DNA from 4 places in the Cytobacillus sp. EB106-05-05-XG126 genome. Region 1 is predicted to be linked to each of the others. Evidence: riboswitches for the same ligand, from Rfam matches in the RefSeq annotation. Region 1 holds a riboswitch; each other region holds the start of a gene.

Evidence for each region. Region 1 has a riboswitch for thiamine pyrophosphate ahead of AC3WTL_RS09155 (ABC transporter substrate-binding protein). Riboswitches for the same ligand answer to the same signal wherever they lie in the genome.
Region 2: it holds a riboswitch for thiamine pyrophosphate, as region 1 does, so the genes downstream of both, thiW (energy coupling factor transporter S component ThiW) here and AC3WTL_RS09155 (ABC transporter substrate-binding protein) in region 1, are expected to answer to the same signal.
Region 3: it holds a riboswitch for thiamine pyrophosphate, as region 1 does, so the genes downstream of both, AC3WTL_RS10285 (Ykof family thiamine-binding protein) here and AC3WTL_RS09155 (ABC transporter substrate-binding protein) in region 1, are expected to answer to the same signal.
Region 4: it holds a riboswitch for thiamine pyrophosphate, as region 1 does, so the genes downstream of both, thiC (phosphomethylpyrimidine synthase ThiC) here and AC3WTL_RS09155 (ABC transporter substrate-binding protein) in region 1, are expected to answer to the same signal.

What each region holds. Positions count from the first base shown of each region.
Region 1 covers NZ_JBYTDU010000001.1:1,846,278-1,851,984, forward strand. Annotated here, with positions in the region: gene treP (PTS system trehalose-specific EIIBC component) at 1-913, opposite strand, end outside; gene tatA (twin-arginine translocase TatA/TatE family subunit) at 1,193-1,363, opposite strand; gene AC3WTL_RS09145 (NAD-dependent deacylase) at 1,455-2,189, opposite strand; gene AC3WTL_RS09150 (YkvA family protein) at 2,337-2,750, shown strand; TPP riboswitch at 2,830-2,938, shown strand; gene AC3WTL_RS09155 (ABC transporter substrate-binding protein) at 3,051-4,055, shown strand; gene AC3WTL_RS09160 (thiamine-binding protein) at 4,069-4,362, shown strand; gene AC3WTL_RS09165 (ABC transporter permease) at 4,359-5,126, shown strand; gene AC3WTL_RS09170 (ABC transporter ATP-binding protein) at 5,123-5,707, shown strand, end outside.
Region 2 covers NZ_JBYTDU010000009.1:47,055-52,761, reverse strand. Annotated here, with positions in the region: gene AC3WTL_RS19715 (DUF1287 domain-containing protein) at 1-631, shown strand, start outside; gene tenA (thiaminase II) at 753-1,442, opposite strand; TPP riboswitch at 1,503-1,604, opposite strand; gene thiW (energy coupling factor transporter S component ThiW) at 1,766-2,254, opposite strand; TPP riboswitch at 2,369-2,484, opposite strand; gene AC3WTL_RS19700 (DUF302 domain-containing protein) at 2,554-2,937, opposite strand; gene AC3WTL_RS19695 (alpha-hydroxy-acid oxidizing protein) at 3,042-4,151, opposite strand; gene AC3WTL_RS19690 (PaaI family thioesterase) at 4,589-4,960, shown strand; gene AC3WTL_RS19685 (TVP38/TMEM64 family protein) at 5,018-5,707, opposite strand, start outside.
Region 3 covers NZ_JBYTDU010000001.1:2,073,829-2,079,535, reverse strand. Annotated here, with positions in the region: gene AC3WTL_RS10295 (ABC transporter ATP-binding protein) at 1-883, opposite strand, end outside; gene AC3WTL_RS10290 (ECF transporter S component) at 867-1,463, opposite strand; gene AC3WTL_RS10285 (Ykof family thiamine-binding protein) at 1,465-2,070, opposite strand; TPP riboswitch at 2,392-2,493, opposite strand; gene AC3WTL_RS10280 (Cof-type HAD-IIB family hydrolase) at 2,722-3,588, shown strand; gene AC3WTL_RS10275 (coproporphyrinogen III oxidase) at 3,843-5,357, shown strand; gene AC3WTL_RS10270 (long-chain fatty acid--CoA ligase) at 5,500-5,707, shown strand, end outside.
Region 4 covers NZ_JBYTDU010000006.1:147,505-153,211, forward strand. Annotated here, with positions in the region: gene thiC (phosphomethylpyrimidine synthase ThiC) at 1-1,762, opposite strand, end outside; TPP riboswitch at 1,889-2,003, opposite strand; gene AC3WTL_RS18060 (hypothetical protein) at 2,218-2,502, opposite strand; gene AC3WTL_RS18065 (bifunctional metallophosphatase/5'-nucleotidase) at 2,684-4,303, shown strand; gene AC3WTL_RS18070 (hypothetical protein) at 4,404-4,637, shown strand; gene AC3WTL_RS18075 (DUF3267 domain-containing protein) at 4,646-5,182, opposite strand; gene AC3WTL_RS18080 (hypothetical protein) at 5,411-5,707, shown strand, end outside.

The sequences.
Region 1 (5,707 bases):
CAAGGGCCGGAACAGCATCAAAGATTCCGACAACTCCATTTGTAATCCAGCTGCCGATCGTGAATGTAATTGGTCCGATGGCAATAAAAGAAAGAAATCCAGTAATAAGCAAAGCGATTGGCGCGACAGTCAGAAGCTGAAACGCATCAGGAATTCTTTTTCGCAGAAATACTTCTATCTTGGCCAATACATATGAAGCAAATAATACAGGCAACACCTGGCCCTGGTAACCTACTTTTTCAATTTCAAAACCAAATAAATTCCACTTCGGAACTTCCTCTGCTGCACCATAGCCCCATGCATTTAAAAGATCTGGGTGCACCAGCATCAAACCAAGTACCATACCAAGTAGCGGACTGCCGCCAAACCGGTTTACAGCACTCCATCCAATCAGGCCTGGAAGAAATACGAAAGCAGTATTGGCAATCAGGTTAATGATGCTCGCCAGATCAGCCCAGTTTGTATAAACTTCAACAAACGACTTATCATCGAAGAAAATATCCGGCGCTGTCATAATGTTGTTGATTCCCATCAGCAAACCAGCTGTTACGATAGCCGGAAGGATTGGAATAAAAATATCAGCCAGTGTTTTAATTCCACGCTGCAGGGGATTTAAGTTTTCGGCAGCTGCACTTTTGGTTTCTTCTTTTGACGATTCGCCAATACCGGATGCATCTGTCATTTCTTTATATACTTTATCAACGAGTCCTTGTCCAATTACAACCTGGAATTGTCCATTGGTGGAAAATGAACCTTTTACAATATCAATATCTTCGAGCTTTTCTTTATTGACTTTTCCTTCATCTTTTAATGCAAAACGCAGCCTTGTTACGCAATGAGTGGCCGCAGCGATATTATCCCTTCCCCCGATAGCTTCTACGATTTGCTCTGCTGACTCTTTATTTGTGGCCATTCTACACTCTCCTCCTGTTACCGTTTTCATATTAAAGAAAAAAACAGTTATAAGGTTCTTATTATCGTTCTCGATTTTTATAAATCTATCCATTACACACAAACTAACTTGTATATACATGAACTGTTTACGCTTTCATTCTATCTTGTATATACATGTTAGTCAACTATTTTTTCTTTTCCTTTTTTTCTATACCCATTCACTCGGTTCGAAGCCAAAAAGTAGAAAAACCGGCTTCGAAGACTAATCGTCTGCAAAGCCGGTTTCTAAACCAGTAGGCTATTTTCTTTTATCATCATCATCTTTAGTGAGATCACGGGTAGATTTCTTAAATTCTTTTAAGGTCTCCCCGAATGCTCTCCCTATTTCAGGAAGTTTTTTAGGACCAAAAATAATAAGAGCAAGAACCAGGATGAGAATTAAGCCTGGAATACCGATGTTTGATAACATGCTGAACACTCCTTATATATCATATCGCTTGAAACAGCAGTAATCATGTTCATTGTCCATTATAGGGGATTGGCTCAAAAAATCATAGTTTTTATAATTTCTCATTCTCCCGCTGCATTAAGGCACGATCAAGTTCTTCGAGAACTTCACCAATTTTGCGCTCATGGATCACTTCATCAGCATAAAAGTCAAAATCAGTGGGTTCCATATTAATAATCACCAGTTTTGCTCCGTTTTGTTTTGCTATCAGCGGAAACTGATTGGCTGGTGTCACAGTCAGGGATGATCCGAGAACAATAAATAGTTCTGCCTTTTCTGATTCTTCCGCTGCAAAATCTAAAGCCTGCTCAGGCAGCATCTCCCCAAACAGAACTATTGAAGGACGAAGCAGCCCCCCGCAATTACATTGAACGTGTCCATGCAAATATCCCTCGCTTGGGAACTCTTTTTTGCATTCCTGGCAATGGAGTGTCTGCAGATTCCCATGAAGCTCTGATACATTTTCACTCCCTGCCAGCCGATGAAATCCATCCACATTCTGGGTGATAATACTCTTTAAAATGCCTCTCTTTTCCCAATCAGCAAGAATATAGTGGCCTTTATGAGGGCTGCACTCCTTGAGCCCGATTACCCGGTGCCGATAAAATTCTATAAACTCCCTCACATTTTCATTCAATGCTTCAGTACTGGCAATTTTCCCAGGGTCTTTCCCGTTCCATAAGCCATCATTGGCTGACCTGAAATCAGGCAGACCGCTTTCAGTTGACATACCTGCTCCAGATAGTATTACTGTATAATTTGATTCCTTCAGCCATTTCTCAAGCATAAATACCAGCTCCCACTAAAATATTTTCACAGGTTTGAAGGCTATTTCCATTTTTTTCTCCTGGTTAAATGTTTATGTCATGTCAGGTATGCGGTAAATAATAGATTATAACTGTTTTTACGAATTATCAATATAGGAGTGATGGCTATGCCTGAAATAGAAACGAAAGATTATAAGGACGGCTATAAAAAATTTTCTTCCAGGGCACAACGCTATGCGGATGATCCCGAAAAAACAAAAGGCCTGCTAAAAAAAGCTACACTTAAAGCTGAGAAAAACAAATCTTCGTTAAGTGATATATGGGAAAAGTTTCAGCTGCTGATCGATTTAGTTAAGGCATGGTCAAAAGGCGATTACCGGCATATCTCCAAAAAATCAATTATCTTTATTATTGCATCCATCCTATACTTTGTCTCTCCTATCGACCTGGTTCCAGACTTTTTGATCGGAATGGGTATCCTTGATGATGCAGCAGTACTTGGTTTTGCCGTCAGCCAGATTACAGGTGAAATTGAGAAATTCAAAACCTGGAAAGAGAGCCGGACTATTGAAATGAAATAACGTTCAAAATGATGTCCATTTTGATATTGTCTGCTATAATAAATAATGGAAAGTATTCATGCCTGTTAAAATTAAATAGCAAGAAATGTAGGGGAACCGGTGTGCCGGTTGAGACTTCATCCTTAAGATGCTGACCCTTTGAACCTGATCTGGCTAATACCGGCGTAGGGAACATATTCTTAAACATAATAAAATGTTTTTTTATATGCGTCCCGGTATTATGCCGGGGCGTTTTTTATTTTTCAGGGCAGACTAATATCAACTTTCCTTATTACATAAAGGTTTTTAGGAGGATTACTTATGAAAAAGTGGATTGCAGTTATCTGTACACTGCTGCTTCTTTCAGGCTGTGCCGGTAATGGAACGGATAATCAGACTGGAGGCAAAGATGCAGACAGCAAAGAAGGTTTGAAAAAAGTTACTGTTGTATTGGATTGGACACCCAATACCAATCATACCGGCTTATATGCCGCAAAGGAAAAAGGCTATTTTAAAGAAGAAGGGCTCGATGTCGAAATTATCATGCCAGGTGAAGCAGGTGCAGATCAATTGACTGCATCAGGCAAGGCAGATTTCGGTGTCAGCTATCAGGAAAGCATTACGGAAGCCCGTGTACAGGGTGTGCCTCTGGTTTCAATAGCAGCTGTTATTCAGCACAATACTTCCGGCTTTGCATCCCCTGCTGAAAAAAACATTGAATCGCCGAAAGATTTTGAAGGGAAAACTTATGGCGGCTGGGGAGCTCCTGTAGAAAAATCGGTAATAGACTCCCTAATGAAGAAGGAAAACGCCAATGTTGATAAGGTCTCAATCGTTAACATGGGGGATGCGGATTTTTTTACCGCTGTTAAAAGAGATATAGACTTCGCATGGATTTATTACGGATGGACAGGTGTAGAAGCTGAGCTTCGGGGGGAAAAGATTAATATGGTCTACCTCACAGACTACTCAGAAAAACTGGATTACTATACGCCTGTTCTGGCAACGAGTGAAAAAATGATTGAAGATGATCCGGAAACTGTTAAAGCATTTGTAAATGCTGCATCCAAAGGATATGAATTTGCAATCGACCAGCCTGAGGAAGCAGCTGATATCTTGTTAAAGAATGCTCCCGACCTGGACAGCGAATTGGTCAAAAAGAGCCAGGAGTGGCTATCACCGCGCTATCAGGATGATGCTGCCAGATGGGGAGAACAAAAGCTTGAGGTCTGGGAAAACTATGCAGACTGGATGCATGAAAATGGTCTTTTAGATAAAGAATTAGATGCCGGCAAAGCATTTACAAATGACTTCCTGCCGGAATAAGGAGAGTTATTAAATGGCAAACGCACTTGTAAGCATTCAAATCATACCAAAAACAAAAGATGGGGAAAATGTTATACCATACGTTGATGAAGCAATCAGTATCATTCAGCAATCCGGTGTTAAGTACGAAGTGCATCCCCTTGAAACAACGATGGAAGGCGATTTAGAACACTTATTGAAAATCATTGCTGACATGAACAGAAAAATGATTGAAAAAGGCAGCAGCAACGTAATCTCACAGGTTAAGATTCTCTATCAGCCCGCTGGAATTGAAATGAGTGATTTAACGGAGAAGTACCGTCCATGATCAATGTATTCAGAAAAGGGTGGAGGCCGGCTGCGGTTCTCCTCCTTTTATTCATTCTCTGGGAGATGGCGGTAAATCTGGCAGAAGTCCCTGCTTGGCTCCTGCCTCCCCCGACAGATATCATTCAGGAGGCAGTTTTGGGCTGGGAGGGCTTCCGCCCGCATCTTCAATCGACAGTCCTGCTTTCACTATGTGGATTTGCCATTGGCACTGCCATCGGATTGCTTACAGCTGTTATATTGCACTTATTGCCTTTTATAAGAGAGTCTGTTTACCCGCTTCTCATCCTTTCACAGAATGTGCCAATAATTGTTCTGGCTCCTTTACTGGTTGTATGGTTTGGATTTGGCATACTTCCAAAACTTATTGTCATTACGCTGGTATGCTTCTTCCCCATTACTGTTGCAGCATTGGATGGTTTTCGGCAAACTCCAGGAGATCTCAGGCATTATATGCTGATGGCTGGAGCCGGCAGAGGACAGCTGTTTTGGAAGCTGGAGCTTCCCCATTCCCTTCCATCTTTATTTTCCGGGCTAAAGATCTCTGCGACCTATAGTGTGATGGGTGCTGTAATATCTGAATGGCTCGGAGCCAAAGCCGGAATAGGGGTTTATATGACTCTAGCGTCTTCTTCCTTTCGGACAGACCGTGTTTTTGTAGCCATACTTGCGATTATGCTGTTAAGTTTGCTGCTTTTTGGAGGTATATTACTTTCAGAACGTTTGCTTATTAAATGGAAGTCCAGGGAGAGTGGGAGGAAATGATACAATTATCGGTTAATTCTCTAACGAAAAATTTTGATTCAAATCAGGTTTTAAGCAATTTGAGTTTTCAAGTAAATGAAGGGGAGTTTGTTTCGATTTTAGGGCCATCAGGCAGCGGAAAGAGCACTATCTTTAACCTGATTGGCGGGATGCTACTGCCTGATGAAGGGTCCATCATGCTAGGGAAGGCCGAAATCAGCGGCAAACGCGGTTCAATTAGCTATATGCCCCAGACACCTTCCCTGATGCCTTGGAGAACTATCCTTCAGAATGTACTGCTTGGCCAGGAAATTATGGGGAAACCCGATCCCGAAACAGCCAGAAAAATGCTTCAAAAAGCCGGACTCGGTGACTATGAAAATGCGTTTCCGCATGAATTATCAGGAGGCATGAAGCAAAGGGCCGCCTTCATCCGGGCACTATTAAGCCCGCAGCCAATCATACTGCTGGATGAACCTTTTTCAGCTTTGGATGAGCTTACCCGTCTTGATATGCAAAAATGGCTTCTCAATATTTGGAATGAACATAAGCCGACGATTCTGTTTGTCACTCACAATATCGAAGAAGCCATTTACCTCTCT
Region 2 (5,707 bases), on a different contig from region 1:
GGATTCCATCGGCATTCATTTCGGAAATCCTTTTGCAAAGAAACTGGAGGTGCCCTCTGATTACTCACAGGCCGATTCAAATCAAAACGGCATTGCTGATCCGCTTGATATGGTCCAGACAGCCAGAAAAGAAGTGGAACAGCGCACGCCATATAAAAGTGCCTACTATGCGGGAGGCTATCCGCCCGATGGCGAGGGTGTCTGTACAGACGTGATTTGGAGAGGTTTCCAGGAGGCTGATGTAACCATAAAGGATCTTATTGATCAGGATATCGCCGAAAATACGGACTTGTATTCAAGAGTCCATGGCAAGCCTGATCCGAACATTGATTTCAGAAGGGTACCAAACCAGAATATCTTTTTTAGCCGGTTCGCAAAGTCATTAACAACAGAACTGATTCCAGGAGATGTTAAGAACCTTCAGCAATGGCAGCCGGGTGATATTGTGGTTTTCCTTTCTCCTAAATTCGACCATGTGGCTTTCATATCTGACAAACGGACTAAAGATGGCATTCCATACGTAATACATAACTCCACCCCATTTGCAGCAGAAGTAAAACTATCTTCTTTTAAGACTCCCATTACCGCTCACTACAGATGGGATTTTGAAAAAACGCCTGCACTGCCATAAAGCAGATGCAGGCGTTTTTCTTATTAAATAAGAAAGTATAAAATTTTGAACTTCGATAACTCTCTAGCGCAAGCAGCCTGCACATCGAGGTGTCGAGGGTGAGCGAGTCGCTTACGCTTTTCTATCTGACTGCTGCCGGATTGCCCGCCGGCCACTCTTCGCAGGTATAAGCCATCTCCCAGAAACCAAGCTCCAGCTGGCAGCTTTTTCGGAAAGCATCCTTCATTCGCTGCCTTTCTTCCGGTGATGCCGCTTCAGCAAGTTCATCCAAACGGTTTCTCATATTCATGGTCACAGCTTCGACTCTAAGGTTTGCATAAAAAGAAATCCACGGATAAAACGGATGGTTCTCATCTGGCTCATATTGCTTCATGAGCTCAAGCCCAATTTCCCAATAAGTCCATGGGCAAGGCAATAATGCAGCGAGTATTTCACCCATGCCGCCTGTATGGGCATGATACATCATATGCTTTACATAATGATCGGCTGTCGGCGGAAGCGGATATCCCTGCAATGCTTCGTAATCCACCCCAATCTGCTGGCAAAAATTATGGTGGGGGTGTACTTCGCTGTTCAATACAAATTCTATTTGCTGGTTAAAGTATGCAATATCCTTACGTTCAGCTGACTTTGAAATCGCAATTCCGTAAATATGCATGAACGCATTCAAATACTCAAAGTCCGCTTTAATGTAATGAGCAAGCGCCTCTTTCGGCACATCCCCTCTCCCGATCCCCTGAACAAATGGATGTTCAAATATCAGCTGAAACAAATCTTCATTTTCCTTGCGCAGAATTTCTGAAAAAGTCATAAAAAATAGCCTCCTTAATTAAATACAGAAGCTGCCGGGGAAAAAGCATGAGGATATATAATGAGGTCCTCACTGCTTCCCTGCGCTGGCATTATCCAGATCAGGTTCCAAGGGACCAAGGAAAAGCTCCTTATCTCAGCCGTAGCGCCCCTAGCAGTTTTCTAACATTTTTAATTGTTTTTTTATCGATTGTCTAACTTGACGTTTTTCGCTCATACATTTTGGATTTCGCCCATAACTCTTGAAAATCGCTCATAAAGTCAGATTGCTATGCTGCTCTCCCTTACTCTGCTAACCAATCTTACTTCTCCAGCCCAAAATCATCACATATTCTGAACCAAATTCTTCTCTTTAACCTTCGCTAACACCAACAAGCCTATCGCCGCACCGGCAATGCTGCTGACCAGAAACGGCGGCACAAAGAAGAATGCACCAGCTTCACTGCCCATGAGAAATTTTGCATACGGAACAGCAAACAATGCTCCGATTATACCGGTGCCCAAAACCTCGCCAGCGGCAGCCCATATTTTCCGGCCGAATTTCAAATAAAGGACACCAGCCAAAAACGCACCGATCATGCCGCCTGGAAACGCAAGCAGCGTCCCGAATCCAAGCATATTACGCAGCAAAGCAATCATAAAAGCAATGGCTGCTGCCGGCAGTGGTCCAAGAGTCACCGCGGCCAATACATTTACCGCATGCTGAACCGGATAGGCCTTGGCTATACCTGCCGGAAACCAGAGCAAATGGGATCCCAGTGTCCCAATCGCCGTAAATAGTGCCATCGTAGTCAACAATCGGGTTCTGTTCATCTAAACCTCCTTTCTAAAAGGGCAGCCTGATTGCTTATCTCGATGAGAAGTATGTATACAAAAAAGCCAGATCCCCACAAAGGACCCGGCTTGGTTTAAGTATATGAATCGACATATTGTCAAATCCTACTTCCCTCCGCTGGCATTAACCAGATCAGGTCCATAAGAGTCGGAAAGCTATAAGCGCTTTCCTCTCAGCCCGCACATTCGGGGCACCCCTAGTAGTTACATAGATATTTAATTTGATAAGCTATTTCAAGCTTAACAAATTATTCCGGCACTGTCATCAAACTTTTAACTTATATACTTCTCTTGATGCACTGGATTAAGCGCTCTTCAATTTCTGCTGCGAAGCTTTGAACAGATTCGTCATTGATTAGCTCAATCATACTTGTCGGCTTAGGCATCCCAATTTTCGTTTTGCCCTTGTCTTCATAGACGACAATTTTACAAGGCAGGAAGTAGCCGGCCATTTTATTCTGTGTTAAAACGCGATGTGCTTCATTCGGATTACATACCTCTAACACATGGAATGCCTCGTTATATTCCAAGCCTTTTTCCTGCAGCTTCTCCTGAACATTAAACTGCCATAGAACTCCGAACTTTTCGTCCTTCAGACTTCCTTCCAGTGAGGATATCGCTTCTTCAATTGATTTTTCGGTTTCAGCTGTGTAATCGAACATAACTGCATCTCCTTTAGTAATGGCATATTAATAATGTACCCCTATAGGTATACTATTAAACACAGTCTCAACTGTCAACAACCCAGAATTTTTTTAAGAAGGTTTTATCGAATTAACCGCAGACCAGCAATATCCTTTAAATTCCCCACCCCCGCAAGAGACAGAGACACTTTTGTTTCTTCTATAAAGTTGGCAAGCACTTTTTCAACTCCTTCCTGCCCGCCAATGGCCAAGCCGTACACATACGGCCGCCCCAGACAAACGGCGTCAGCTCCCAGTGCCAGAGCTTTAACCACATCTGAGCCTCGGCGAATGCCGCTGTCAAACAATACTGGAATCCTTCCTTTAACTTCCTTCGCAATCGGTTCAAGCGCATCAATCGCCGCAATCACTCCATCAAGCTGTCTGCCGCCATGGTTGGAGACAATGATACCGTCTATCCCTCTTTCAACGGCCAGCCTGGCATCCTCAGGGTGGAGAATGCCCTTTAATAAAATGGGCAGGCTGGTTTTCTCTTTTAATCTGGCAATATGTTCCCAGCTTAATGTTGGATGATGAATATTATCAAGGATTCCCTGTACGACATCACCGTCCTGGAGAGAAGCCATAAAGAAGGGATCGCTTTCATAGTTTGCTTTACCATAGCCAAGCTTTAACGGGGAAAAATTGTTTCTTAAATCGGCTTCCCTCCATCCCATCATCACCGTATCAACCGTTAACACAATTGCCTCATACCCCGCTTCTTCCGCACGGCGAACCATACTGAAAGATGCTTCTTCATAATTGGACCAATATAATTGGAACCATTTTGGACTCGAGCCTGTTGCCTTTGCGATTTCTTCAATGGAATAACTGGATACTGTGCTCTGGATAAAAGGAACTCCAAACGAAGCTGCTGCCCGTGCAGACGCCAGCTCTCCCTCATTATGTTCAAGCCGCTGCATCCCAATTGGTGCCAGGAAAACCGGGTAAGGATATGTTTTTCCACATAATTTCACACTTATATCAGGCACTGAAACATCTCTCAGCATCCTCGGTACTATTGAGTATTTTGCAAAGGATTCGATATTCTTTTTCAGCGTTTCTTCCCCGCCGGCTCCTGATTGAACATAGCCAAATCCACCTGCTCCCATTACTTTCTCTGCTTCTTCTTCCAGTTCCTTAAATGAAATAGGAAAGTTTTCTGCGAAACTAATATTCTCTACTTTTGCCATCATCCAGCCCGCCTTTTTTTGAATTTATTGAAAATAATATCACTTTTTTAGATTTTAAGAAACTATGTAACAATTTTGGAGCCTTTTCTCTGCAAATTAGCAGGGATTTCACAAAAAATCGGGAATAACCATGTTAACTTAAGGCTCTTTTCGTAAAAATAGTTTTTTCGCCTATCAATGTTGTCCGTTGATTTTCGCTCCAGGATGCTCAGCGAACAGCGGGGCGGGCGGTGAGCCTCCTCAACACTGCGCGTCTGGGGGGTCTCACCTGTCACGCTACTCCCGCAAGTTTCCATTGAGTAAACACCGCACGAAGAAAATGCGAATGCATTTTCGAGGATCTCGCACCTTTCGCTCCAATCAACTCAGCAAATTAAATATATAAAGCAACAAACTTTGCGAAAACAGCCTAACTTAAAGAAATTGGAGTGTAGCAAATGCTAATCAAACAGCCTTTTGATGAATTTCTGAAATTACATTACGAAAGAATCAGTGAGAGCAAAATGAAAGTCACTTTGCCCATCCAGCCGCTCTTTATTAACAGCGCGGGACTGGTGCATGGAGGGATCATTTCCACTCTTGCGGATGTAGCAATGGGGAATATTTTCGAGCCGGATGAAAATCAGAAGCAGTCCGTGGTGACCGCTGACTTGAAGGTCAGTTTCTTAAAGGGGGCGACAGGGGAATATCTAGTTGCCGATGCTCACCTTGTGAAAAGAGGACGGACACTCAGCCACACAGATTGCCTGATTTATAACGATCAGAATCAGGTTGTTGCCAAAGCATCGGGAATTTTTGCATCTATTTAGAGTGATTAATCCTATCGTTGCCTGAGTAGTTTCGCTGACAGCGATAGGAGGAACCATTTAAAGCTTACGGAAAATCCTAATAGCTTCTTTTCTTCTTTTATAAAAGTGAAAAACACTGTAAAATACTCCTATCACCATTGAAACAACCAGTAAAAACTGTAAGCCAGATAAAGATAGTGCATTGGCGAATGAAAGAGAGTAAGCCAGGAGCAAGGAAGTTGCTATTTTGGATACGGACGCAATTCCCAGGAACTTCTTAAATGAAACACCACCCATTCCTGCTCCAACACAAATGATCTCATCCGGCAATATCGGAATAACAAACAGCAGTACTAGTATGGTGTTTTCATTTCTCTCCATGTATTTTTGGTATTTGTCCAGATGCCGCGCCTTTATAAACCTCGATACAAGCTTTAATCCCCCTATCCTTGCAGTCCAGAACATAACAATAATCCCCAAAAGTGTACCTGTGAATCCAAGAAAGGCAGCGGCAGCAGGACCGAAAACGGCACTTCCTGCAGGCAGTGTGACGGCTTCAGGAAGCGGCAAAAGGATGGGCTGTAAAAAGCAAATCAGGAAAAAGATGAGCTTTCCCTCCGCTTCATATTCCCTCAGTATACTCTCTAGCCCATAGGCATCAGTCATAACGAGTATTTTTGTTACATAAAAGGCAATAAAAACGATTAACAGCAGACTGAACATATAAATCAGTGCCAGTCTGCTGTATTTCAATCGGGATAACCTGCC
Region 3 (5,707 bases), 230 kb from region 1:
AAATCTGAAGTGCACAAAAGGGATTTGCTAATCCGGCGATTAATTCCCGATCAGACAACGGGAGCTTTTCCCCTTTGTAAATACCTTCTTTTTTTCCTAATAGGCCGGCTCTAACCGCGCTTGGCAGCCAGATGCCCTCATGCAGTAGTTCTTCTGCATATTGATTAAAGCATTCTGCCGTGCTTCCATTAAATAAAATTTCACCTTCCTTGTTTAGGACCAAGCACCGGTCGGTCAAATCAATCCAATCATCCAGCCTGTGCTCAATTATTAGCAGGGAAAATGCCTGGTTCTGTTTAAGCTCTTTGATTATGCGTGTAAGTTCATAGCTTGAAGCCGGGTCCAGATTTGCTGTCGGTTCGTCCAAAATCAGGATATCCGGTTTTAATGATAAAACACATGCCAGTGCAAGCTTTTGCTTTTGGCCCCCGGAAAGGGTGTGGATCAAGGAATGTTTATACGGCAAAAGATGAACAAGCTCCAATGCTTCATCAATCTTACTCTCTATTTCTTCAGGAGGTGTTTTCATATTCTCAAGCCCAAATGCCAGCTCATCCTCGACTGTGGTCATGCAAAATTGGCTTTCGGGGTCTTGAAACACAATGCCAATGTGCTGATTAATTTCGCCAGGGCCGAACTCCTCCAGCATCTTTCCCTTGAATGAAATGGTCCCGTCCAATTTGCCATCAACGGCCTCCGGATATAATTTATTTAAGCAGAAAGCAAGTGTGCTTTTTCCCGAGCCGCTTGGGCCCAGCAATAGAACTGCTTCCCCTGGATAAAGGCTGAATTGCACATCTTTTAAAATAGGTTTTTTCACATCTTCATACCTGAAGGAAAGCTGTTCAGTTTTTAATATGTGCCTATTATGCTGTAATTCCATTTTCCGGTTTTCCCCTTTTTAGCTCTTTTCCAATAGGAAAGCTGTTTAATGCCCCTGTTTTCGCAAGGCTTTCGCTTAGCCATTTGCCTAGCAATCCAGCTAATAAAGCACCGCTGATCAGCCTCACAAAAAACATAGCCGTAACATAACCGGGTGAGAGGGCAGCATAGCCGGAAATGAAATAGCCCCAAATAAAACTAGTAACAGATGAGCCCATTCCGGCAGCAATTAAAACCCATGGCCGGTAATTATTCCATTTCGTGGCCGCAAAAACAGCTTCTGCTCCAATCCCCTGAATCATCCCTGACAGTATCAGGCGGGGACCAACTGCGTTGCCGATCATGACTTCAATGGCTGCAGCGATGGTTTCCGATAAAAAGGCTGCTCCGGGTTTTCTGATTATGTAAGCTGCGATAATTGAAACAATAAACCAAATGCCAAAAATAAGATCATATCCAATTAAGCCGAACATTCCATATAGCACGTTGCCAAATTGCAGGAATACCAGATATACAACTGCAAACACGACAGCGAGTACAGACAGGACTATGACTTCTCGAAGCTTCCACTTTTCAAGCATATTACTCAGTCTCCTTTTTGGATGGACTGTTGGCAGACATATTCACTGTCATAACAATATGTGTAGAATCGCTTTTCTTGCAGTTTTCAAAAGCATCCTCCAGTGTTTTAAAAACAGCGTGTGCATCTCCATCCAGTCTTGAAGCATAATGCACTCCTTTAGTAAAAGTTTCCCGATTCTTTGCGAGCTCGACCTGGTTCATAATGACGTTCATGTAATCAGGAATCCCCATCGGATAAAGGGCAAACTGGACAGCGACTTCCTGGCTGATTCCTGCTGCTGATTCTTCATTCGCCCGTTCCTCATTTTCAGCAAGATAAGCATCGCCCGCAGTATCCCCAGGGCATCCATTGGAAAAAGTGCCATTAAATACTACATGGTCACCATGCTTAACTGTTTCAAGATAAATAGCTTTGACCACATCAAAAACATGAATGCACCTGCCTCTCACACAAGTGCTCACATCATCTGTTTCCATCCATACCTTGCTTGTATTCACTTCTTTTAGAGCAGATAATATAACATCCACAAACCTGTCAGTCATTGGATAAATTGAAAACCTGCACCCTGTAATCTCGCTTGTTCCGCATAGAAAATTTTCCTGCATTTTTCCATCCTCCTAGTTTAGTTTTAATGAAAGGCTATTTTCGCAAGGTTTGTTGCTTTTTGTATATGATTTACTGAGTTGATTGTAGCGGAAGGTGCGAGACTCCTGCGGGAGTAGCGGGACAGGTGAGACCCCGCAGACGCGCAGCGTCGAGGAGGCTCACCGCCCGCCCCGCGGAAAGCGAGCAGCCTGGAGCGGAAATCAACGGACAACATTAATAGGCGAAAAACAACAATTTACTCGAAAAGAGCCTAATGAAAATAAAAAACTGCATTCCCATAAGGAAATGCAGTTGAATGATATCAATACACTAGAAATGATAGCCGTTCACCTGCACTTCCCCACGCTGGTATTATCCAGATCGGGTGATAAGAGTCAGAACGGATTGTTCTTCTCAGCCAAAAAGCTCCCCTAGTGCAAAATAAGATATGCAGTTTTTATTGACTCCATCTTAATACGGAGCATCCAAATTGTAAATGACTAATTAATAATTCTTCAAATCAATTGATCTATGAAAACAGATAAACGCCTTCACTAACACAGATAAGCTATAAAAAATTTCTGCATTGTCCATGTCATGTTCTATTCCAGTCCTTCTCTTCATAAAAGTGTAATAGGACAATTTTACACCGAGAATAGGGGGCAAATTGGATGATATACAGAATGCTTGCTTTAAACATAGACGGAACATTACTCCAATCAAATGGAAGACTTCATAAATCAACAAAAGAAGCGATTGAATATGTGCAGCAAAAAGGGATCTATGTAACACTTGTTACGTCCAGAAGCTTTCCATCCGCGAAAAAAGTGGCTAAAGCATTGAAAATCAATTCTTTGCTGGTCACACACAGGGGGGCATATATTGCAGCTTCTCAGGAAAAGCCGATTTTTGTAAAAAGGATTCAGGAAGATGAAACGTTTGAAATCGTGCGCCTGCTTGAAGGCTTTACCTGTCAAATCAGGCTGGTGCACGAAAAATATTCCCTTGCCAACAAAACGAAGCTCAATACCAACATGCTTGCTAAAACTGTTTTTACAACCGGCGATCCCATTTTTTATTCCCAGCAGTTTGTGGATTCATTAAGTGACACCATATTAGATGAGCCGGTCACACCGCCAAAAATTGAAGTGTACTTTGAAGATAAAGAAGACCTTGAGGATGCTAAGACAGCCATTTGGGGCATGTTTGAAAATGTGGAAGTCATTAAACTGAATGATCTGAGGATGGACATTGTTCCTTCCGGAGTTTCAAAGCTGAATGGTTTGCTCTATTTATGTGAACACCTTGGAATTTCCAGAAATCAAATGGTCGTCATAGGAGATTCTGAAGATGATCTGGAAATGATTGAAGCCGCCGGTCTGGGTGTGGCGATGGGCAATGCCCCGGCAGAAGTTAAAAAAGCAGCAGACTGGCTGACACGATCCAATGACCAGAGCGGCGTAAGCTACATGGTTAAAGAACATTTCCGCAAACAGCATCCGATCGATTTCCTGAAGAAAATGAATCTGCTAAAATAAAATGAATGAAAGAGAGTCCAGTCAGGCAGATTGGCTCTCTTTTTGATTCAGGCATGGGATAAAGAGAAAGTGAAAAAGAGAGGGAATTAAATAAAGCGATCCAATGGGATTCTCTTCCCTGATATTGACCTTGTTTCCCCATTTCTGTACACTAAAAGGAGTTTGTCAACATGAATAATATAGACTCTGCAACTGCCGTCAGTGAGATGAAACACCGGCAGATTTATTATATTTTCTAAAAAAAGGTGATAGATTTGAACATTTCAATTTTAGGCATACAGGATGAACGGTTCCATCGGCCGCTTCGGCTGATCGGGAACCTCTTTTTTGAAGAATGTGAAGTGGTGCTGGGTGAGAATGCTGCAGCAGATCTGACCATTTCTTTTCAGCTTGAGCAGGGAGAACGCATTAAAGCCATTGCAGAGCTTACTGATAAAGACAACAGGAACCTTACAGCCAATTTTGAAAAGGAATTTGTTCCGGCTGAGTCAGACAAAGAGACTTTCAGACAAGTGAAGAATGCAGTATCACATGTATACCTGACTGTTTTGCAGGAATGGACTGGCATTACCCAGAAGTGGGGTATTCTGACCGGAGTACGTCCCACAAAATTGCTTCACCGTGCCATGCAGAATCAGACACCTCTCCAGGAAGCTCATCAGCAGCTGAAGGAAGAGTACTTGATTACAGATGAAAAAATTCAGCTTATGCAGAATATTGTAGACCGGCAGCTTGCTGTTGTGCCGGATCTTTATGACTTAAAAAATGAGGTAAGCATATATATTGGCATTCCGTTCTGCCCGACAAAGTGCGCGTATTGTACTTTTCCTGCCTATGCAATTAATGGCAGGCAGGGTTCTGTTAACTCATTTCTTGGCGGCCTTCATTTTGAAATGCGCAAAATTGGTGATTGGCTGAAAGAAAATAATGTGAAAATCACCACTGTCTATTATGGCGGAGGGACCCCGACAAGCATTACGGCAGAAGAGATGGATATGCTTTATGAGGAAATGTATGAATCTTTTCCAGATGTAGAAAACATTCGGGAGGTCACTGTGGAAGCAGGCCGTCCGGATACGATTACACCTGAAAAGCTTGAAGTGCTTAAAAAATGGAATATTGACCGTATCAGCATCAATCCTCAGTCCTATATTCAGGAGACCTTGAAAGCAATTGGCCGTCACCACACAGTAGAAGAAACCGTGGATAAATTCCATTTGGCCCGTAATATGGGCATGAACAATATCAATATGGATTTGATCATTGGATTGCCTGGAGAAGGTGTTCCGGAATTTGCGCATACTCTGGGTGAAACAGAGAAACTAATGCCGGAATCCCTGACTGTTCATACTTTATCCTTTAAACGAGCTTCGGAAATGACAAAGAACAAGCAAAAATATAAAGTTGCCGATCGTGAAGAGATTGAAAAAATGATGGACATGGCTGAGGATTGGACGAAAGTGCATAATTACCATCCTTATTATCTCTACCGCCAGAAGAATATTCTCGGCAATCTTGAAAATGTCGGTTATGCCCTTCCAAACCAGGAAAGCATTTATAACATTATGATTATGGAAGAACAGCAGACAATTATCGGGCTTGGATGCGGGGCTTCCAGTAAGTTCATTGATCCCGGGACAGGAAAAATCACTCATTTTGCAAACCCGAAGGATCCAAAATCGTATAATGACAGTTTTGAATATTATACAGATGAGAAATTGAAAATATTAAAAGAGCTATTTAATAAATATGAATCCCTAGCCGAATAGGCGGGGATTTTTTTAAAAAAATATTTCGGAAAATTGAGAAAAATATTAAAGGAATTCATGAAAATAAAGAGAATGAATAGGTAAAAGATCATAGATCTCTATGATTCTAAATGTAAGCGTTTTCTAAAAAGGGGGAATTATAATGATGATGCAGACACCTTTGACTATGACGCAAATGATCAGGCGGGCAGAAAAGTATTTTCCAAAGAAAACGGTCGTATCAAGAACGGCCGGCGGAATTCAGAGATTGACATATAAGGAGATTGCAGAAAGGACCAGGAAGCTGGCAGAAAGCCTGCAAAAGCTGGGAGTGGAAAGAGGGGATAAGGTCGGGACACTGGCATGGAACC
Region 4 (5,707 bases), on a different contig from region 1:
CCTTACTAAATTCCTCAGCTTTTTCTTCCAGTCCCTTCTGTATCGCTTCGTCGGTTTCAAGCTGATGCTCTTTTGCATAATTCCGGATATCCTGAGAAATTCTCATACTGCAAAATTTTGGCCCGCACATGGAACAAAAATGAGCTGTTTTTGCCCCTTCAGCCGGCAATGTTTCATCATGGAATTCCAAAGCGCGCTCAGGATCCAGAGAAAGATTGAATTGATCTCTCCAGCGAAATTCAAAACGGGCTTTTGACAGGGCATCATCCCTTTTTTGCGCTCCAGGATGTCCCTTTGCCAGATCTGCAGCATGCGCGGCAATTTTATATGTGATGACACCCTCGCGCACATCGTCTCTATTTGGCAACCCCAAATGTTCTTTAGGGGTAACATAGCAAAGCATTGCCGTCCCATACCAGCCTATCATAGCAGCCCCGATTGCAGAGGTAATATGGTCATATCCCGGAGCTATATCAGTCGTAAGCGGCCCGAGTGTGTAGAATGGTGCTTCTTTACAGATTTCCAATTGTTTATCCATATTCTCTTTGATTAAATGCATTGGAACATGGCCAGGACCCTCGACCATTACCTGAACATCATGTTCCCAGGCAACTTTCGTCAGTTCCCCAAGTGTTTCAAGCTCCGCAAATTGAGCCTCGTCATTTGCATCTGCAATCGATCCCGGCCGCAGTCCATCCCCTAAGGAGAAGGCCACATCATAAGCTTTCATGATCTCGCAGATTTCTTCAAAGTGTGTATATAAAAAGTTCTCTTTATGATGATGCAGGCACCATTGGGCCATAATGGATCCGCCTCTGGACACAATTCCGGTCAGCCTTTTGGCAGTAAGCGGTACATAACGTAAAAGGACACCTGCATGAATTGTAAAATAATCAACACCCTGCTCTGCCTGTTCGATTAAGGTATCCCTATATACTTCCCACGTGAGGTCCTCAGCAATTCCATTCACCTTTTCCAAAGCCTGATAAATCGGAACCGTCCCTACAGGAACAGCAGAATTTCTGATAATCCATTCACGTGTTGTGTGAATATTTTTTCCAGTTGAAAGATCCATAATCGTATCGGCGCCCCAGCGTGTGGCCCATGTCATTTTCTCTACCTCTTCTTCAATTGAGGATGAAACAGCCGAGTTTCCAATGTTCGCATTAATTTTCACATGAAAATTCCTTCCGATGATCATTGGCTCTGTCTCAGGATGATTGATATTGGAAGGAATGATTGCCCGGCCCCTCGCTACTTCAGACCGTACAAATTCAGGTTCCATATTTTCCCGAATGGCTATAAACTCCATCTCTGGAGTAATGATTCCCTTTTTTGCATAGTGAAGCTGGGTGACATTCTTCCCTTTTATCGCTCTCAATGGCTTGCGGGATAAGCCAGGAAAGACTTTATGATTGGCACGCGGATCACCTTCATTGAGGTAGCCATTGTCCTCGGGCTTTACTTTCCGCCCATCATATTCTTCTACATCCGCTCGTTCCTGAATCCACCGGCTTCTCAGGGCGGGAAGCCCTTTCTTTAGATCTGCCGTATAATGAGGATCCGTATATGGTCCGCTCGTATCGTATACACGAACCGGCTCATTGACTTCTTCACCAAACGTTCCGGCAGTGGGGCTTAATTCTATCTCTCGCACCGGAACCTTTATATCAGTCCTGGATCCCTTCACATATACTTTTTTGCTGCCAGTAAAGCTCGACATAATAGAAATACTCTCATGATTTAAAGAACTTGCAGTCATTGCCATCTCTCCCTTTTTAAAAATGTAAGGACGAGACCTGGAACCAAGGAAGTGCCATATATGTAAAAAAGCCGGTCCACATAAAGATGGACCGGCTTAACCGCAGATGTCTTTGCACAAAGTAACTTTTGCACATTCTAACTTCCCCACGCTGGTATAATCCAGATCAGGTCCAAAGAGTCAAGAAACTTTAGCGCGTTTCTTTCTCAGCCCAAGCTATTGGGCACCCCTAGTTATTGCTATTCAATTCCATTTTAGTATACATAATTCTGAAAACAAATAAAAGGGATTTCTATGATGTGTATGAAAAAACTTCCGCTTTTTCCCGCTAGATCACTTGTATTCCTGCAGCTGAATACTCCACGGCTTAGACATTCAAATTTTTTGAAAAAACATAGAAAAACGCCTGCCATTAGCAGACGTTTTTCTACATGTATTTAGATGTGTATCATCAATTAGTTCTCTTCAGAACCCCCATCGTTCATATCCATATCACTTTCATCCATGTTTTCTTCATCCTGTGGAGATTCTTCATTCATGCCGGGTTCCTCCATATCCGACTCCTCTGATGTGCCTGGATCCTGCATTTCACTATCTTCATTATTGTTTTCTTCCATTTGATTATCTTCCAATTCCACATCTTCCGTTTCCGGCGGCGGCTCCTGTTCATCTGTTCCGCACCCTGCCAACAATAATCCTGCACCCAATGGGACTGAAAGCAAAAGCTTCTTATATTTCATATGTTGTCATCTCCTTTGGCAGTATTATGTTTCTTAATATGAACTTACCCTTTATCAAATTGGATAAACAAGTGCAGGTTAGCAGGATTTTTTCATTTACTTGCCACCCAAAAGCCCCCTTACGATTAAATCCCCAATATCTGCAAATACTATCCCTGCCACAATTACAGGAGGTTGATTGATGAAAGTACTTATCTCCCTTATATTATTTAGCTTTCTGGGAATGCCTCTGGGAGAAAAAGATCAATGGGATCGGCAAGGCCTCTCTGAGGATTATCATGGCCATATTGAAGATCGCTCAGAAGGACCATACAAGAGAGTCCAGCTGCTGGGAATCAATGATTTCCATGGCCAGTTGAATGTGACCCGTCAGATTAACGGCAGACCAGCAGGACGTGCAGATTATCTCGCTGCGTATTTGCGCCAGCGTGCCGCAGAAAATGAAAATACCATCCTGCTTCATACTGGAGACATGATAGGAGCAAGTCCTCCTGTATCCGCCCTCCTGAAGGATGAACCGACCATTGAATTTTTGAATAAGATGGGGTTTGACATTGGCACCATCGGCAACCATGAATTTGACCGGGGTTTGGATCAGCTGCTTCGCTTACTAAATGGCGGTAGCCCTTCAGCTGCAAAGAGTTATCCCGGCTCACGCTTTCCATGGATTGCAGCCAATGTTATCAGTCAGAATTCTGGCAAGCCCATCCTTCCTCCCTATAAGATTTTAAATGTCAGCGGGGTCCCAATAGGGTTTATCGGTGTGATCATGAAACAAACACCAAGCTTATCCGCACCAAATAGTGTGAAGGGTCTTACCTTCACTGATGAAGCGGAAGTAATCAATACGTATACCCGGGAACTTAAAAAGCAAGGAGTAAGAGCCATTGTGGTACTGGCCCATGTTCCCGGCAAATCAAAACCAAATGGAGAACTAGCCGCGGGCCAGCTAATAGAATTGGCCCATCAAGCAGATGACGAAGTTGATATTATGTTCGGAGGCCACAGTCATGCTTATCTGAACAGTGTGGTGGATGGAAAGCTCCTCGTGCAGGCCTATTCATATGGCACTGCCTTTTCAGATGTGGATATCGAAATAGATCCCCGGACAAAGGATATTGTCCGTAAGCACGCAGAAATTGTAAATGTTTTTCAAGAGAATACCCAGCCTGCCAGCGACATAACCAGGATGATCGAACACTACGAAATGAAAGTAGAACCCGCTGTGAACAGATATATTGGCACTGCTTCCTTTCCCATCACAGCTGCACGAAACAGAAGCGGCGAGTCCGCCCTGGGCAATCTTATTGCCGATTCCGAGCGGGCAGTGATGAACACAGATTTCGCTTTCATCAATCCAGGGGGTATCCGGGCAGACATTGACGCAGGCCGTGTTACATGGGGCAACTTATATGTCGTCCTTCCATTCAGCAATCAATTGGTTAAAATGAACCTGACAGGAAGCCAAATCCGTGATATTCTCAATCAGCAATGGCAGCCTGATACTACCCGAATCCTTCAGATCTCGGGCTTCACTTACAGCTGGGATGACAGACAGCCTGCCGGCAGTAAAATACAGGAAATCTATTTGCCCAACGGAACAAGGCTTGATCCGGATAAGAAATATTCAGTTACCGTTAATACCTATCTCGCAGATGGCGGAGATAATTTTACTGTATTCAAAAGTGGTATAAGCAGAGTGACCGGACCAATGGATATTGATGCACTGGAGAAATATATACAGCAGCTCCCTCAGCCGTTTAGTTCTGCAATTGATGGACGCATAAAGAGAATAGACTAAAAAGGACAGCCATGACTGTCCTTTTTTCTTGTCTATTTGATACTAATAAGGGGATCTGACTCATATCTTTCCAGTAGGATCAAATGAAAGGAATAGGATAATGAAAAAATATATTTATTTCCTCATGCTGTTCGGTATCTTTTTTCCATTTTTTCATAAGACAGCCATTGTTTATGAAAACTGGAGATTGTGCACCACTGCTTCTAAATTAATCGGGATCCGGCTCTATGGACTGGATTCCATGAGAAACCTACTTATATCAGCATTGGCGGCCCTCGTTGCTTTCTATTTCACGCAGCTATTTATTAGATGGGACAGCAAATATAAAAGCTAGTATAACCGCTATTCATAAACCGTAAATTGCGGTTTAGTCGGATGGTCAATGACAAGAGCCTCATTAGGAAATTTTAATAGCTTTTGATACAAAACAAGATCTCCCATGCAGCCAACTGTCAATATCGCTCCCAGGACCGATAATCCAGGCATATTAAACACAACCCCCAGAATAAGCGGCAATAAGCCAGTCGGAATGAATGGCAGCATTAAAACCTTTTTCATTTGCTGAACTGTTACTGGCTGTTTGGCATGAGCATAAGCCACACCCATTTTCAAATTGACTCCCCAGGTCATTTCCTTCCAGGGAACACCGCCAATATAGTGAAAACCCGCCAAATGAATGGCTTCATGCAAAATAACGATAGCGACCATGCCAGCTAAAAATAATAGCATACCTGTGAGGTCAAAAGACATTTCCCCACCGCCATAAAACACAGCATGTAAAAAGAGTACCCCAAATATAAGCGCCATCGTTGTAAAGAATAAATAAATCTGCAGCTTCATCATTGAAACAGTAACAACTGTTGCTTTTTTATTTTCCAATTTTTTCACCTCATCAGGATTGGTCAATACCATACCTACGAATCAAGCAACAGCGAAGTTTCAGATTTTTCCATTACCTGTTTTTCTCCTTCTTTTGCCTCAGTCTCATTTTTTCATAATGTACAGTTTCTGCCCAAATGGACCCAAAGTAGCGAAAAACACTGTTACCGTCACTGATAGACTTGTATAATCAAGGCAAGAAAAAATGAAAGGACTGTGATAAGGAAAGTGCTGTATATCTGGGATATTGAAAAAATCATTTTACATACATTGAACGAACAACGCCTCAATATAAATTATGAGTTCAGCAATACACTCGCTTCGCCTATGAGCTACAATGTCTCAACGAATACAATAAAATTTAACTACCTGAAGGTGAACGGCTACATAGCCAAAATCAATTTTAAAATAAAAGAGACAAATGAGAACCTGGTAAAATTAATGCTTTACCATGAGATCGGCTATTATCTGGATTTCAAGAAAAACAAACATGACATCAGAACGCTTATGTACGGAGAAGATGAT